3 regions of the Paenibacillus sp. JT31N11 genome follow, and region 2 is predicted to be linked to each of the others. Evidence: riboswitches for the same ligand, from Rfam matches in the RefSeq annotation. Region 2 holds a riboswitch; each other region holds the start of a gene.

The links. A riboswitch is a leader RNA that binds a small molecule or an ion and turns the genes downstream of it on or off. The one in region 2 is predicted to bind thiamine pyrophosphate.
Region 1: another riboswitch for thiamine pyrophosphate. It lies ahead of thiC (phosphomethylpyrimidine synthase ThiC); the one in region 2 lies ahead of AC0YNV_RS09580 (ABC transporter substrate-binding protein).
Region 3: another riboswitch for thiamine pyrophosphate. It lies ahead of AC0YNV_RS01885 (thiamine phosphate synthase); the one in region 2 lies ahead of AC0YNV_RS09580 (ABC transporter substrate-binding protein).

Annotation. Positions count from the first base shown of each region.
Region 1 is NZ_JBWDNQ010000004.1:324,702-329,544, reverse strand. It holds gene thiC (phosphomethylpyrimidine synthase ThiC) at 33-1,760, opposite strand; TPP riboswitch at 2,187-2,294, opposite strand; gene AC0YNV_RS17315 (glycoside hydrolase family 78 protein) at 2,343-4,843, opposite strand, start outside.
Region 2 is NZ_JBWDNQ010000002.1:342,127-346,969, forward strand. It holds gene AC0YNV_RS09570 (ABC transporter permease) at 1-458, opposite strand, end outside; gene AC0YNV_RS09575 (thiamine-binding protein) at 448-750, opposite strand; gene AC0YNV_RS09580 (ABC transporter substrate-binding protein) at 800-1,894, opposite strand; TPP riboswitch at 2,052-2,163, opposite strand; gene AC0YNV_RS09585 (hypothetical protein) at 2,390-2,803, shown strand; gene AC0YNV_RS09590 (glycosyltransferase) at 2,887-4,065, shown strand; gene AC0YNV_RS09595 (glycosyltransferase) at 4,034-4,843, shown strand, end outside.
Region 3 is NZ_JBWDNQ010000001.1:408,363-413,205, forward strand. It holds gene AC0YNV_RS01875 (carbohydrate ABC transporter permease) at 1-286, shown strand, start outside; gene AC0YNV_RS01880 (hypothetical protein) at 321-1,607, shown strand; TPP riboswitch at 1,754-1,855, shown strand; gene AC0YNV_RS01885 (thiamine phosphate synthase) at 1,973-2,608, shown strand; gene thiO (glycine oxidase ThiO) at 2,592-3,746, shown strand; gene thiS (sulfur carrier protein ThiS) at 3,730-3,933, shown strand; gene AC0YNV_RS01900 (thiazole synthase) at 3,935-4,702, shown strand; gene AC0YNV_RS01905 (thiazole biosynthesis adenylyltransferase ThiF) at 4,699-4,843, shown strand, end outside.

The DNA of each region.
Region 1 (4,843 bases), on a different contig from region 2:
ATCAGCATCGCAAAAAGAAGGAACGCCACCAACTAAAGCTGTGCTTCCAATCCTGTCCGCTTTGCGTTATCTTCTCCTTCCAAGTCCCGCACAGCCTGCTCGCGGATATCCTGTGTGATTCGCATGCTGCAAAATTTCGGACCGCACATCGAGCAAAAATGGGCCGATTTGGCCGCATCTGCAGGAAGCGTCTCATCGTGATAGGACATCGCCCGTTCCGGATCAAGCGAGAGATGAAACTGATCGCGCCAGCGAAAATCGAACCTCGCTTTGGAAAGCGCATGGTCCCGCATTTGCGCGTTCGCATGCCCCTTCGCCAGATCAGCGGCATGCGCCGCGATCTTGTACGCAATCACGCCTTCCTTCACATCCTCTTTATTGGGCAGTCCCAAATGCTCCTTCGGTGTGACATAACAGAGCATCGCTGTACCGAGCCAGCCTATCATCGCCGCCCCGATAGCCGAAGTGATGTGGTCGTAGCCTGGAGCAATATCCGTCGTCAGCGGACCCAGTGTATAGAATGGCGCCTCCCGGCACACCTTCAATTGACGCTCCATATTCTCCTGGATCAGATGCATCGGAACATGGCCGGGGCCTTCGATCATCACCTGCACATCATGCTTCCATGCAGCTTGAGCCAGCTCGCCAAGAGTATCCAGCTCCCCGAATTGAGCCTCGTCATTGGCATCTGCAATGGAGCCGGGACGCAGCCCGTCACCGAGAGAGAATGAAACATCATATTGTTTCATAATTTCGCAAATTTCTTCAAAGTGCGTATACAGAAAGTTCTCGCGTTGATGCGCCAGGCACCATGCCGCCATAATCGACCCGCCCCGCGAAACAATCCCCGTTACCCGCTTGGCCGTAAGCGGAATGTACCGCAGCAGAACACCCGCATGAATGGTAAAATAATCTACCCCTTGCTCAGCCTGCTCGATCAGAGTATCGCGGTACACCTCCCAGCTCAGATCCTCCGCCTTTCCGTTCACCTTTTCCAGCGCCTGGTAGATAGGCACTGTGCCGACCGGAACCGGCGAGTTTCGCACGATCCATTCGCGGGTTGTATGAATGTTCCTGCCCGTGGAGAGATCCATGACCGTATCGGCGCCCCAGTGGGTAGCCCATGTCATTTTCTCCACTTCCTCCTCGATGGACGAAGCAACGGCTGAATTACCGATGTTGGCATTGATCTTGACGTGGAAGCGGCGCCCGATAATCATCGGCTCGCTCTCCGGATGATTGATATTCGCCGGTATAATAGCTCTTCCTGCCGCTACCTCGCTTCGCACAAGCTCTGCCTCCACCCCTTCACGAACAGCAATAAACGCCATCTCCGGCGTAATGATTCCCCTGCGGGCATAAAATAATTGGGTCACATTGCGCCCGCGGACAGCTCTTAGCGGTGTGTGGTTTAAAGCCGGGTACGGTTCTGCTCCTTGGCTGCCTGCCGCTTTCTCCGAGTCGAAACCGTTATCAAGCGGCTGAATCACACGCCCTTCATAGCGCTCCACATCTCCCCGATCTTCAATCCATGACCGGCGAAGAGCCGACAGACCCTTGCGCACATCGGCCCGATAAGCGGAATCCGTGTACGGACCGCTGGAATCATATACCCGAACCGGTTCGTTCAACTGCACCTCGCCGCTTCTACTGATACTCGGCGACAGTTCAATCTCCCGCATCGGCACCCGCACATCCGAACGGCTTCCTTGCACATACACTTTGCGACTGCCCGGCAATGCTCCAGCCATGATCGTCATATCAAAAACCTCCCAAGGTAATTTGGAGAATCCCCTAGGAGGCTCGCAAGGACAGCAGCATAGACGGTGCGGAAAAATTGGAACGAGCCAAGGGCAGGCAGTTCCCTGACCTATTAGTTCCCGGTATGAGCAGGCTTCAGCCCGTTCACCGACAGCATTCCTTGACACACTATCATGCTGGAGCGAACCGGGAAGAATCCGATCTGCCGTCCTTTGCGGCTGAGCAAATTTCTTCCCTTGGACCGTATAGAAATTTATAGGAGTGAAGCTTATAAAATTCTATAAAGTTAAAAAAACCGCTCCGGCATGGGAGCGGTTTGAATGCGGCAATTTCCATCCGGCATATGAAGACTATGCTTCATTGTCCGAATAAGTGAGGCATCCTGTCTATGCGAAAAGACAATTGCATAGATCCAGCCCATAATCGCACAGACAAGCCCACTTTCCTACGCTGGCATAACCCAGATCAGGTTCAAAGGGACCAAAGCGATCAGCGCTTTATCTCAGCCCATGCGGGCGCCCCTAGTGGATTTCCTAGTACGACTATATCGCGTGAACGCACACGCAGTCAACTTATAATGTTCAATTTCTTCGATGAATGCCAACCGTCTGCTGCACATTGCCTGCAACCGTGACAGTTACGTAGTCTGTCTTCACGGTCCCGTTGTTGTAAGTAGAGGTGAACGTAAACGTCAGCGGCCCATCCTCCAGCTTCTCGAAGCTTTCATCCCACATACTACCGCTCCAGCCGGTCCGACGCGCGTTCGCGGCATCCAGATGAGTCGTGAAGCCGTTCATCGTCACCTCAACAGTATCCGCTTGGGTAGTTGTTACCGTTTCGGTCGTTTGGGCATGCAGCACGAACTTCTCTCCTGCCCAAAAGACCTCATAACCGCGCGGGCTGTCTGCATCGCCGTTTTGATTGATATTGTATTCTCTGCGGCGCTGGTCCCACAAATCCGTATGCATCACCTGACCCTTGACGTCAAGCGGCAGCACCGGTATGTCTTTGCGCACCACTACCGGCGGCGCTTGGCCGTCCTGGACCGTAAGCTCGACTTTATATATCCCTGCCTTGTCTCCTCTGAAACCTGGCCCGGTGTGACCATAGGGACTATTAAGAAAGGAGTTGAAGGTTTGTGAGCCTCCCTCCGGATCCTTGACAATATAGATAACCTGTAAGGTATCCAGGTCGGGATCGTCAATGGTATGGCTGATCCGGATCGAATCCCCTTCATACACCGGTTTGGGGGTCCAGTCAAAATCGGCTGCAGGCGGCCGGTTCGTTTCGATATAGAAGTATTTCGGATCGCTCCAATTGCTCCAGTCATAGCCGTCATACACACGGACTATGACATACATGTACACATGCTCAGGCAGGTCGACAGTTGGCCGCCAAGAGAGTTCCCGGCCCGGCTTGATATCCGTATCCCGATACAGCTCTCCGCCATATTTGAAAATCTGAAGCTGGTATCGGGTTTGCAAATCTCCGTCAGCATCCGCATAATTCCATTGAAATGCCGGCCGGAATTCCGTTAGCTTCGCCGGATTATTCTGATCCGTGCTTTCAGGCACTATGATCCGGGCTTGCGGTATCTGGTTGTATATCGTGACCTGCCCGTTGTACTGCGCCTCGGCTCCTGCCGAATCCTGCACGACCTGCCGGATATTGAAGGTGCCGAGGGTGTTGAACACCTTGCTCCAGAATGTCCGTGACGTGCTCTGCAATAATTCCCCATCGCCAGTTGTTACATTGCGAATATAGTACTCATGCGGCAAGTTCTCCCGTCCGCCATCCTCGGCGTCATAGGCCCTAGAATCCATAACAACCGGAACGTTGCGGAAAGTATTCACATAGCTCGTCGTGAATCCGGGAACCGGCGGCGTATTGGGTGTCGGTATTGTGGAGATATCCAGGGATACGACGGTGTAATCCGACCATGCGCCATATTCGTCCTTCACAGCCATGCCAATTTCATATAACCCCCGTTCCTGCGGAGTTACAAGCTTTTCGTAGACAATGCTCCCGGATGGGGTGGCATAGTAGAACTTCTTCTCCAGGATTCCCCGGGTGGCCCGGTAATCAATGGTGGACGTTTCTGTCGAGTAATTGTCAGGACTGGCATACCGGTCCGGGTCATAGCTGCTGTCGGTCCAGATCAATTTGCCGTCAGCTGCAGGAACGACCATAAACTGAGAGACCGGTCTGCGGTGAACGGTAACTCTTTTCGCAAACGGATTCGAGTTTTTACGGTATTCATCAAAGGTCATATCCGAATAGAGATAGCTTGGGTGAGGATCGTCCTTCGCCCTCAGTGTAACGATGTAATCCCCTACCTTATCGAAGGTCAGCCGCTCGGAGCTGAATGTTTGACCGTTCATGACCGACACGCCCTGATTGTTGATGAAACGCGGCGTATGCTGAATGCTCCACTGGTAGGAGCCCGCCTTGGGATCGCCCTCCGGATCCAGAAACTGAATGTTATGGTAAGCGGCCTCCGCCGTGGCTGTCCCTGCATCCCATATCGCGTAGCTGTCCGACCATTCAATTTTATTCTGGATCGCTTTGTACGTAAAGGCGCTGAACACGACATAGGCTTTGTCGCTGAAATAGCCAAAACGCCCTTCTGAATAGCTGCCATCCGCCGCGGTCAGAAGCGGGATATTATTGAGGAACACATCGATCTGACTGCCGACCGTCTTGATCCTCAGGGCATAGCTTTTGTTTGATTCAAACGGATACGAGCCAGCTTTCAGTACTGTTGGTGACCCGTTCACGTATTTCACCAGATTGAACACATGACCATCGGTTTCCACCGCGTACCGGTTTCGTGTGTCCTGCATCCGGAAGGAGAAGCCGGCCATCTCCCGGTCGTAGTCTATATCTTCCATTCGGAGGCTGAACTTCATCTCCACATCGTTGAGTGAAAGGTCCGATACATATTGACCGTTCGTAAACGTCTTTTTAACAAGCGGCGTGGTGGTGGGCGTGCCTATCGCTACGCCTAACGATGGTTGATCCCTGGCGGCTTCATATTGTACATAGAAGAACGCTCCATCTCCAAAATATTCCCCCATGATCT
Region 2 (4,843 bases):
ATATAGTCGACCAGCTTGGGATCGCTTTGCGTAAGTCCCGTAAGCATGGCTACAACAACTGGAAAGAAACAGACGAGCATAATCAGTATGAGCCTCGGGAGTATGCCAAAGCCAAACCAGACCACCAGCAGCGATCCCAGTGCGATAACGGGCACATTCTGGGTTAGGACCAGCAGCGGGTAGAAACCGGCTTTGGCTCCCGGTATAAGATGCAGCAAAGCGGCGAGCAAGAAGCCCGCCGCCGTTCCTGCCGTAAAGCCGAGCAGAGTCACGCCCAGCGTTGACAGCGTATGATGAAACAGACGCGGCGCCTCCGTGACGGTGTTGGACGCAATCGCAAGCGGAGACGGGAGAATGTAGGGCTCGATATCAAAAACAGCCACCGCCGCCTGCCACAACACAATAAAAACAGCCAATACAATTACAGGAGGCCCATATTTGCGAAGCTTACTGACCATCTGGATATTTCTCCAGCAGCCTGCCCATGGACGCGCCGCTTTCGGGATTATAGTACACTTTGATTTGTGAGATTACGGATGGGCATCCCATCACGGTCATCGCATCATTCATCTCCTGGACGATAGACAGCAGATGATTCAATTCCCCTTCCATCGTCGTTTCAAGCGGCGCCACGCGGTAAGGCACGCCGGATGCTTTAATAATCTCGATGGCACGGTCCACATACGGGATGACGCTTTCCCCTCCAGGTGTATGCGGCAGTATTTGAATGCTTAATAAGGCGTTCGCCATGTCGTTTCCTTCCCCTTTCGCTATTTTGAGTTCCCTCCGGCCTTATCGGCTATTCAGGCAAAAATTCGTTTGTGAAGGCTTTATCCGCCTCTAGTTTTTTATCCAGCAGCTTATGCTCAAACATCCAGTCGGCATAATTCGTCCATACTTCCGGATTTTGCTCTCCCCAGCGGGATGCATCATCCTGATAGCGCGGGCTGAGCCATTTCTGGCTGGCCCGGACCAGATCGGCGTTCAGATCCGGCTCCGCCTTGATCAGGATTTCCGCCGCATCCTCTGGATGATCGATCGCAAAGATATATCCTTCGGATGCTCCGGCCACGAATGCTTTTACAATGTCGCTGCGCTCGGCAATCATCTTCTCATTCGTTTCCAGCACAGGCGTATAATAGTCCAGCTTGTCGCTGTAATCGGTCAAGTAAATCATGTTGATTTTATCCCCGCGAAGCTCGGCCTCCACACCGGTCCAGGCATAATAGATCCAGGCAAAATCAATGTTTTTCTTCACAGCCGTAAAGAAATCAGCATCGCCAATGTTCACGATTTTCACTTTGCCCGCATCTGCCTTCTGCTCCTGCATCAAGGAATCGATGACGGCCTCCTCGGCCGGAGAGCCCCAGCCGCCATAGGTTTTACCCTCAAAATCGGTCGGCGTCTTGATATTCTTGTCCGCAGGCGAAGCGAAGCCCGAGGTGTTGTGCTGGATGACGGCTGCTATGGAAACCAGCGGCACACCCTGAATCCGCGCTTGTGTAATCCCTTCCTGATAACCTACTCCAAAATCTGCCGCGCCCGTGGCCACCATCGTGTCGGCACCGGCTTCGCCGGGTTGGATGATTTCCACATCAAGTCCGTGGTTTTTGAAAAAACCGTTGTCCCGGGCTACATACAGCCCTGTATGATTCGTATTCGGCGTCCAGTCCAGCACGACCTTCACCTTCGTTAAGGCAGCAGTCTGTCCGACATTCGTGCTGCCGGATTCCTGGCTGGCTCCATCCGCATCCGCACCGCTGCTGTTTGTACCCGCCGCGTTGTCTGCCTGCTCCGTATTATTCTCTTTGGCTCCGCAGCCCGCAAGCGTGAGCAGCAGGACAAGCACCGCTATTCCCCATTTTGCCATTGTGAACCGTTTGTTAACTGCCATGATCTGCGCTGCTCCTCCCCAATATCGTCCAAGATAAGCGACAACATTTTCACATAACCCTGATTTGTCCATAAGAAAAAGCGCCCTCCCGCTGGAAGACGCTTGTAAACGGCTTTGTAAAATCCGCCCCCTGCTTTCACTTAAAACCATGAAAACGGGCTGGCTACAATGCAATTCCTACGCTGGCATTATCCAGATCAGGTCAAAGGGTCGGGATTGTATCGGTATCCCCTCTCAGCCGGCCTACTCCAGCTCCCCATGTCATATTCAGTTATGTCGCACCTCCTATTATAGCAAACAATGCGCAAAATACCACCTGAATGTTAAAAGATAACAGGATGCTTGATCCGTTAAATATACGGGGGCCTGGGGTGATTTTACATTCGTTTGCCTATGAGTCTCATAAAATCCGCAAATAGAGGCCATTCTTGGCCTACTCCATTACAGAGAACTTGGAATAGCATGTATGATCTACGAGGAAAGGGGGAAATCAGCATGGGAACTTTTCTTGATCAACGCAGCTCGATGAACATCAGTGCCTCCGGCGCAACCACGATTACAATCACAGCTACTCCAGCTCTGTTCGGCGTAGTTGGATTGCAAACGCGAGGAGTCGCGAACCCGATTGTCGACCTTTCCGGAACTATCGGATTATCGTCTCTTGGAGGAGTTACGGTCCTTGTTAACGTTGTACGCGGAACCTTGATTACGGATCCAATCATCTACACAGCTATTTTTACTCCAAATGTACTTCCTGGACCGCAAATCCGCAGCTTCAACGCACAAGATCTTCTTGCTCCCGCCGCAGCACAGACAGCATATTCAGCATTCGTCAGCTCTGTCTCCACGACAGTCGTCTCGCGGGTAGGACCAGAAGTATTCTGGGGTCTCGCTTCCAACACCGTCTAAGGACAAGACTTGGAGCTATACGGACTAAGAGCCGTATAGCTTCTTCTCTTATAAGAAGCCATTTGGAGAAAGGATGAAGCAGATTGATTTCCCTCAGTTTATGCATGATCGTACGAAATGAGGAGGAGATGATCGCCCGCTGCCTCGATTCTGTCGCCGATCTCGTCGATGAAATCAATATTATCGATACCGGTTCGACAGACCGCACGAAAGAAATCGTCGCGCGCTATACCGATCGGATTTTCGATTTCAAATGGATAAACGACTTCGCTGCTGCCCGTAATTACTCATTCAAGCAAGCCACGAAGGACTATATATTCTGGCTTGATGCGGACGATTATTTGCTAGACAAAGACCAGAAAGCATTACGCGATTTAAAGAAAGATCTGAATCCAGGCTACGATTCGGTAATGATGGACTATGTCCTTTCACGAGATTATCACGGCAATGCCCAGGCATTCACCCGCCGCAACCGGATCGTGAAGCGCTCCCGCGGCTTCCAGTGGGTCAATCCGGTGCATGAAGTGCTAGTCGTATCAGGCCATGTCCTGCCGTCAGGCATTGAAGTGACGCATGAATCAGACCGGGAACATAAAAGCAAATCGCGCAATCTCTCGATCCTTGAAGAAGTCATAAATCGGGAAGAGAGCGAAATGTCGCCGCGTGTTCATTTCTATTATTCCAACGAGCTGATGGACAACGGTCGACATGATGAAGCGATTGAAAGTTATCTGGCGTTTCTAAAGCGCGATTCGGAGAATTTCGAAGATAACATTGCCGCTTGCGGACATCTGGCTCATTGCTACCATGTGAGAGGTGACCGCAGAGCGGAAATCAGCTGGCTCTTCCAGTCGTTCGAATATGACCTTCCCCGCGCTGACTTCTGCTGCCGTATCGCGCTCTGGTATGAAGAGAGCGACGACTATGAAAAAGCGATATTCTGGTATGAGCTGGCCCTTACCATGGAAATGCCCCAGAATCATTTCGGTCTTATGAATAAAATTTGCTGGACCTGGGCGCCACACGTTCAACTTACGCTTTGTTACGGCAAGCTCGGTCAAATTAAGAAAGCCTATGAGCACAATGAAAAAGCGCTCTCTTATTTAGCAGGCGACGGGAATTTGTTGGCTAATAGACAACGGTTGGAAGTTTCGCTCCGAGAACTGGAGAACGTAGAAATCAAGGCTTTGGAGGACTCGACGACAAGTACAGAGGAGGCAGGTGATTCTGGTGAAAACGAGCATCATAATCCTGACATATAATGGACTCTCTTATACGCAGAAATGCATTGAGAGCATCCGGGCATATACGGCGCCCAATGATTATGAAATCATTATAGTCGATAACGGATCGCATGATGGTACCGTACAATGGCTTCGAGGCCAATCTGACCTTCAGGTCATTTATAACAAAGAAAATCTCGGTTTTCCGAAAGGCTGCAATCAAGGAATGCAGCTGGCTACAGGAGAGAATCTGCTTCTTCTGAACAATGATACGCTGCTTACGCCAAGATGGCTCGACCAGCTTCTGACCTGCCTCCACAGTGATAAGTCTAACGGAGCAGTTGGTCCCATCACCAATTCCGCAGCATACTATTCCGCCATAGAAGTCCCTTATAAAACATTAAATGAAATGGTTACATTTGCTGAACAACATAATCGTATCGACCCTTCAAAATGGGAGGATCGCCTCAAGCTGATTGGTTTTTGCCTACTTATAAAACGGGAAGTTTACGAAGCCGTCGGCGCTTTGGACGAACGATTCACACCGGGTAATTTCGAAGATGACGATTACTGTCTTCGCATCCGTAATGCCGGTTACCGCCTAATGATTTGCACCGATACATTTATCCATCACGAAGGTAGCGCTTCATTCCGTGACGACCCGGAGGCTTATTACACGCTTATGCAGAGAAATAGCCAGAAATTTAATGAAAAATGGGGCTTCAGCCCGGACTACTCTCTGAATATTCGTCATGATATTTTACAGCTCTTCGACGAACCTGCATCTGAGCCGCTGCGGATTTTGGAAATCGGCTGC
Region 3 (4,843 bases), on a different contig from region 2:
GACCCGGATCCTGATGCCGCTGTGCAAGCCTGCGCTGTTCTCCGTCAGTATTATTCAATTCATCTGGCTGTGGAATGAATTTTTCAACACGCTGATCTATGTGAACAGCGTCAGCAAATTTACGCTTCAACTGGCGCTGAGGATGTCTATCGATGCCACCTATGATATTCAATGGAATCAGATCATGGCGATGTCATTACTGACGATGCTGCCCTGCATGATTATCTTTTTCCTGGCGCAAAAGCATTTTGTAGAAGGAATTTCTACTACCGGATTGAAGGGTTAATAGAGTACTTTTATTTGCGGGGAGGAATATTTATATGCTGCATCCATTTATGGGAATCAAGGATTATGGCAAAGTAGGCATGTCGGTAGCGGAATCATCCCACAAATTGCATCGAATCGGCTATGTGGACCGCCGATTGATGAAGCTTGAGGCCGGGCATATGGTGGCGCGTCCCGAATATGAGGTGAAGGGGGCGCTCTCCCGCCTGATGTGGCAGGATGCCTCGCATTGCGATCAGCTGCGCAGCCGCTGCAAGCAGCTCCGAATGAGCTCGTCGGCCTTCGACAAGTCGCCGGACCCGAATCTGGAGCTGCTGATGGACGAGGTGCTGAAATCCGCGGATACGCTGCAGCTGATGAGAGCGTTGTTCGAGGTGGTGAAACCGGATCAAATCCGCTCTGCGCGGGCATATATGGCAAGCGCCCAGCCCATTGTCGATGAGCCGACGATTCATTTATTGAAGCATCAATTGATGGACCGGGAGGAGCAGCTGGAGTGGGGGAATGAGGCCGTGCGGCATTTCACGGCCGAGTCCACTGAGAAAGCGGTGGCCGATGCCGACCGCTGGGTCGGATACCTTCGTAATTTGCTGGCTGCAGCCGGAGGGATTAACGGGGATCTCGCCAAGGAGGAGCCCGATCCCGAGCTTGCGGTTGCCGCCCAGCCATTCGAGCTGCCTGCTTCCAGCACGCGCGACGACCGGTTCCGCAGCGCAGTGAGCAAATTCAAGGAATTTCAGTTCGAGGACTCCGAGGCGGGCCGATTCGAAATGATGATGTTTACGCGCTTCTTCGAGATGTCTCCGGCGGAAGCGGTAGCCTGCGTCCACTTTCAATCCGAAGGCAAGCCCTGGGAGTTCTACCTCGATACCGCCAGGCATGCCTGGGATGAGGTCAGACATTCCTGGTTCGGCGAAGCGGCTCTGCGCGTCAAGGGCTATGATATTTACGACAAGCCGAACTGGACGGGCTGGCTGGACATGACGCTGCAGCTGTTCGAGCCGGACGAGGCCTATACGCATCTGACGATTGCCATTGAGAAAGCGGCGATGAAATATCCGCCTGGCAAGCGCGAGGAATGGGAATTTTGCCGCGACATTGCCCGGGATCCGCTCATGACGACCTTCCAGGACTTCGACTGGGCCGACGAAGTGGTGCATGCCGGTTTCGGACAGCGATGGATCGTGAATGATGTGCATAAAGGGGATCTGAAGCAGGCGATGACTTCCTCAGCAGAAACAGTCGAGAAGAGAGGGGCCTATATGGCGAAGTTCGACCATCAGGGAGCAGAGCCGAAAAGCCCGTATGCCGGCGGGTATTGAGAGGATAATAATGTCCGCAACGCTTGCCCTTTCAGATGCGGCTTCTTCCTGGCCGCATAAGGTTGGATCCGCATATTTGCAGCCTTCCAACAGATTTTTATTTGCTTTTTCTAGCATTCGTGATAGTATAAAGCCAATTGCATAGGATGTATCACTAGGGGAGCCGAATGGCTGAGATTGAAGATGAATTCAAACCCTTTGCACCTGATCTGGGTAATACCAGCGTAGGGAAGTGGTCTCACGATTGGTCTATCGGCATATGAATAAGTATGCTATTGCCTAGTTGAACAGGGCCGCCTTCTTATCTGGAAGGCGGTCTTTTTTGTGTTTTTATCCATACCGTAGTCTGGGAGGGCGGTGAACGTTTGACGGCACTGGAATTACATATAATTTCGGATGGCCGGCAGGATCTGGAAGCCTATGCGAGGACTGCCGGGAAGATTCATCCGTACGTGACTTCCTTTCATCTGCGGGAACCGGCGAGGAATGCTTCCGAGCTGTGGCAAGGGGTGCAAGCTCTGCTCGCCGAAGGCGTTCCGGCCGGGAAAATAATGATTAATGACCGGATCGATGTAGCATGGGCCGCCCGGCTGCAGGGCGCTCAGCTATCTTACCGCAGTCTGGGCGTTCGGGAAGCCAGAATGGCTTTTCCCGGACTTCGTCTGGGCTGCTCCGTGCATGGAATAGAGGAGTCTGTCGTGGCCGGGCAGCAGGGAGCGGATTTCCTGATTTATGGTCATATATTCGCAACGGCTTCCAAGCCGGGGCAGGAGCCGAGAGGGATCGGCGCTCTGGCGCATATGGTCCGGAGCGCAGATATACCCGTAATCGCCATTGGCGGAATTAATCCGGAGCGCGTGCAGCAGGTCCGGGCAGCAGGAGCAGCGGGTGTAGCGGTGCTGTCGGGCATTATGCAGGCGGCGGATCCTATGGGAGCCGCCTTGCAGTATGCCGAAGCTTTGAACAGACGAGGAGACGAATCAGATGACGAAAATGTTTGATGCGATCATTGTGGGCGGAGGGGTGATCGGAAGCTCGATCGCTTACCATATGGCGGCAAGAGGCATGAAGGTTGTGCTGCTGGAGCGTGACCGGCTTGCCGGGCAGGCCTCCAATGCCGCTGCCGGCATGCTTGCCGCACAGGCGGAAATCAACGAAGCGGGGCCATTATTCGAGCTGGCCCTCCGCAGCCGCTCGCTCTTCCCATCACTTGCCGCCCAGCTTCGAGAGCTCAGCGGAATTGATATCGGTCTGGAGCGCAAGGGGCTGCTTCGCATCGCCACAACCGTCGCGCAGATGAACGAGCTTCAGCATGCGATCGTATTTCAGCGCAAAGCGGGGCAACAGGCAAGCTGGTTGACCGGTCATGAGGTTCGCAAGCTCGAACCGGCGCTTGCCCCGGATATTCTGGGCGCCATGCTTGTTGAAGAGGACGGGCATGTGCTGGCCCCGGAGCTTTCCCTTGCTTTTGCCAAGGCGGCCGCGGCGTTGGGAGCGGACATCCGGGAATATGCGGAGGTTCAATCGCTTGTGCTGGAGCAGGGCTCTGTATGCGGCGTCCGGACCCGGGACACAACCTTGTACGGCAGCCGAGTCGTCATTGCCTCCGGCACCTGGAGCGGACCGCTTATGGAGCAGGCTGGACTTTCAAGCCCTGTTTTCCCTGTTCAGGGAGAATGCTTCTCGGTGCTTACCCATGCACCGCTGGTGCAGGCGACAATCTTCAGCCATGATTGTTATCTTGTTCCCAAGAAGGGCGGACGGCTTATTGTCGGAGCCACAATGAGAGAGCATTCCTATGACCGTAAAGTCACCCTGGGGGGGATTGGCAAACTCCTCGAAGCCGCCAAGCTGCTGGTTCCGGATATTGTGCATGCGGAATGGGAGAAGGCCTGGTCTGGGCTGCGGCCGCAGACTGCGGACGGTTTGCCTTTCCTGGGTGAGCATAGGGAACTGCGGGGCTTGTACGTAGCGGCCGGCCACTATCGCAATGGCATACTGCTTAGTCCCATTACCGGGCAATTGGCCGCTGATTGGGCGGAGGGAAAAGCGGCAGAGGCCGATTATCTCGACGCTTTTCGATTGGACCGGCAGATGGACATGAAAGGAGCGCTGAACCAGGATGAATTTGCACATTAATGGCGAGAACGTTGAAGTGCCCGGTACTTTAGCATCCGTGCACGACCTGCTCCGTCATTTCGGTTTGGAGGAGAAGGTAGTAATTGTAGAGTGGAACCAGAGCATTCTGGAAAAGTCCGCTCACCAGGATACCCGTCTGTCGGACGGAGACCGTATTGAGATTGTCCATTTTGTAGGAGGTGGCTGATATGTTGAAGATTGGAGCGCATGAATTTCATTCCCGGCTGCTGCTCGGCACAGGGAAGTTCCCGGATTTTGAAATCCAGAAGCAGGCCGTCGAGGCTTCGGAATCGCAGATTCTGACGTTCGCCGTGAGAAGGATGAATATTTTTGAGGCGGGCCAGCCTAATTTTCTGGAGATGCTGGATGTGAGCCGCTACACGCTGCTGCCGAACACGGCAGGGGCCAAGACCGCGGAGGAAGCGGTGCGTATTGCCAGATTGGCCAAAGCTTCCGGGCTTTGCGATATGATCAAGGTCGAGGTGATTGGCGACTTCAAGACACTGCTGCCCGATCCTATCGAGACGCTGAAGGCGTCCGAGATGCTGCTTGCCGAAGGGTTCACCGTTCTGCCTTATACGTCAGATGATGTTCTGCTGGCCAGACGCCTGCAGGATTTGGGTGTGCATGCCATCATGCCGGGCGCATCGCCGATCGGCACAGGGCTTGGGATTATCAATCCGCTGAATCTCAGCTTCATTATTGAACAGGCGACCGTTCCTGTCATCGTGGATGCGGGAATTGGTACACCGTCGGATGCGGCGATTGCGATGGAGATGGGCGCTGATGGCGTGCTGTTGAACACGGCGGTCTCCGGCGCCAAGGACCCTGTCAAGATGGCTTTGGCGATGAAGCTTTCCATTGAGGCGGGAAGGCTGGGCTTCGAGGCGGGAAGAATTCCGAAGAAACGGTATGCGTCGGCCAGCAGCCCGATGGAAGGCTGGAGCTCCAATTGAACGGGCGCTATTCCAGGCAGGAGCTGTTTCCTCCCATTGGCACGGCCGGGCAGGAGAAGCTTGGAAGCAAGCATGTTCTGCTCATTGGAGCAGGAGCGCTGGGCACGGGCAACGCCGAAGCGCTCGTGCGCGCGGGTGTCG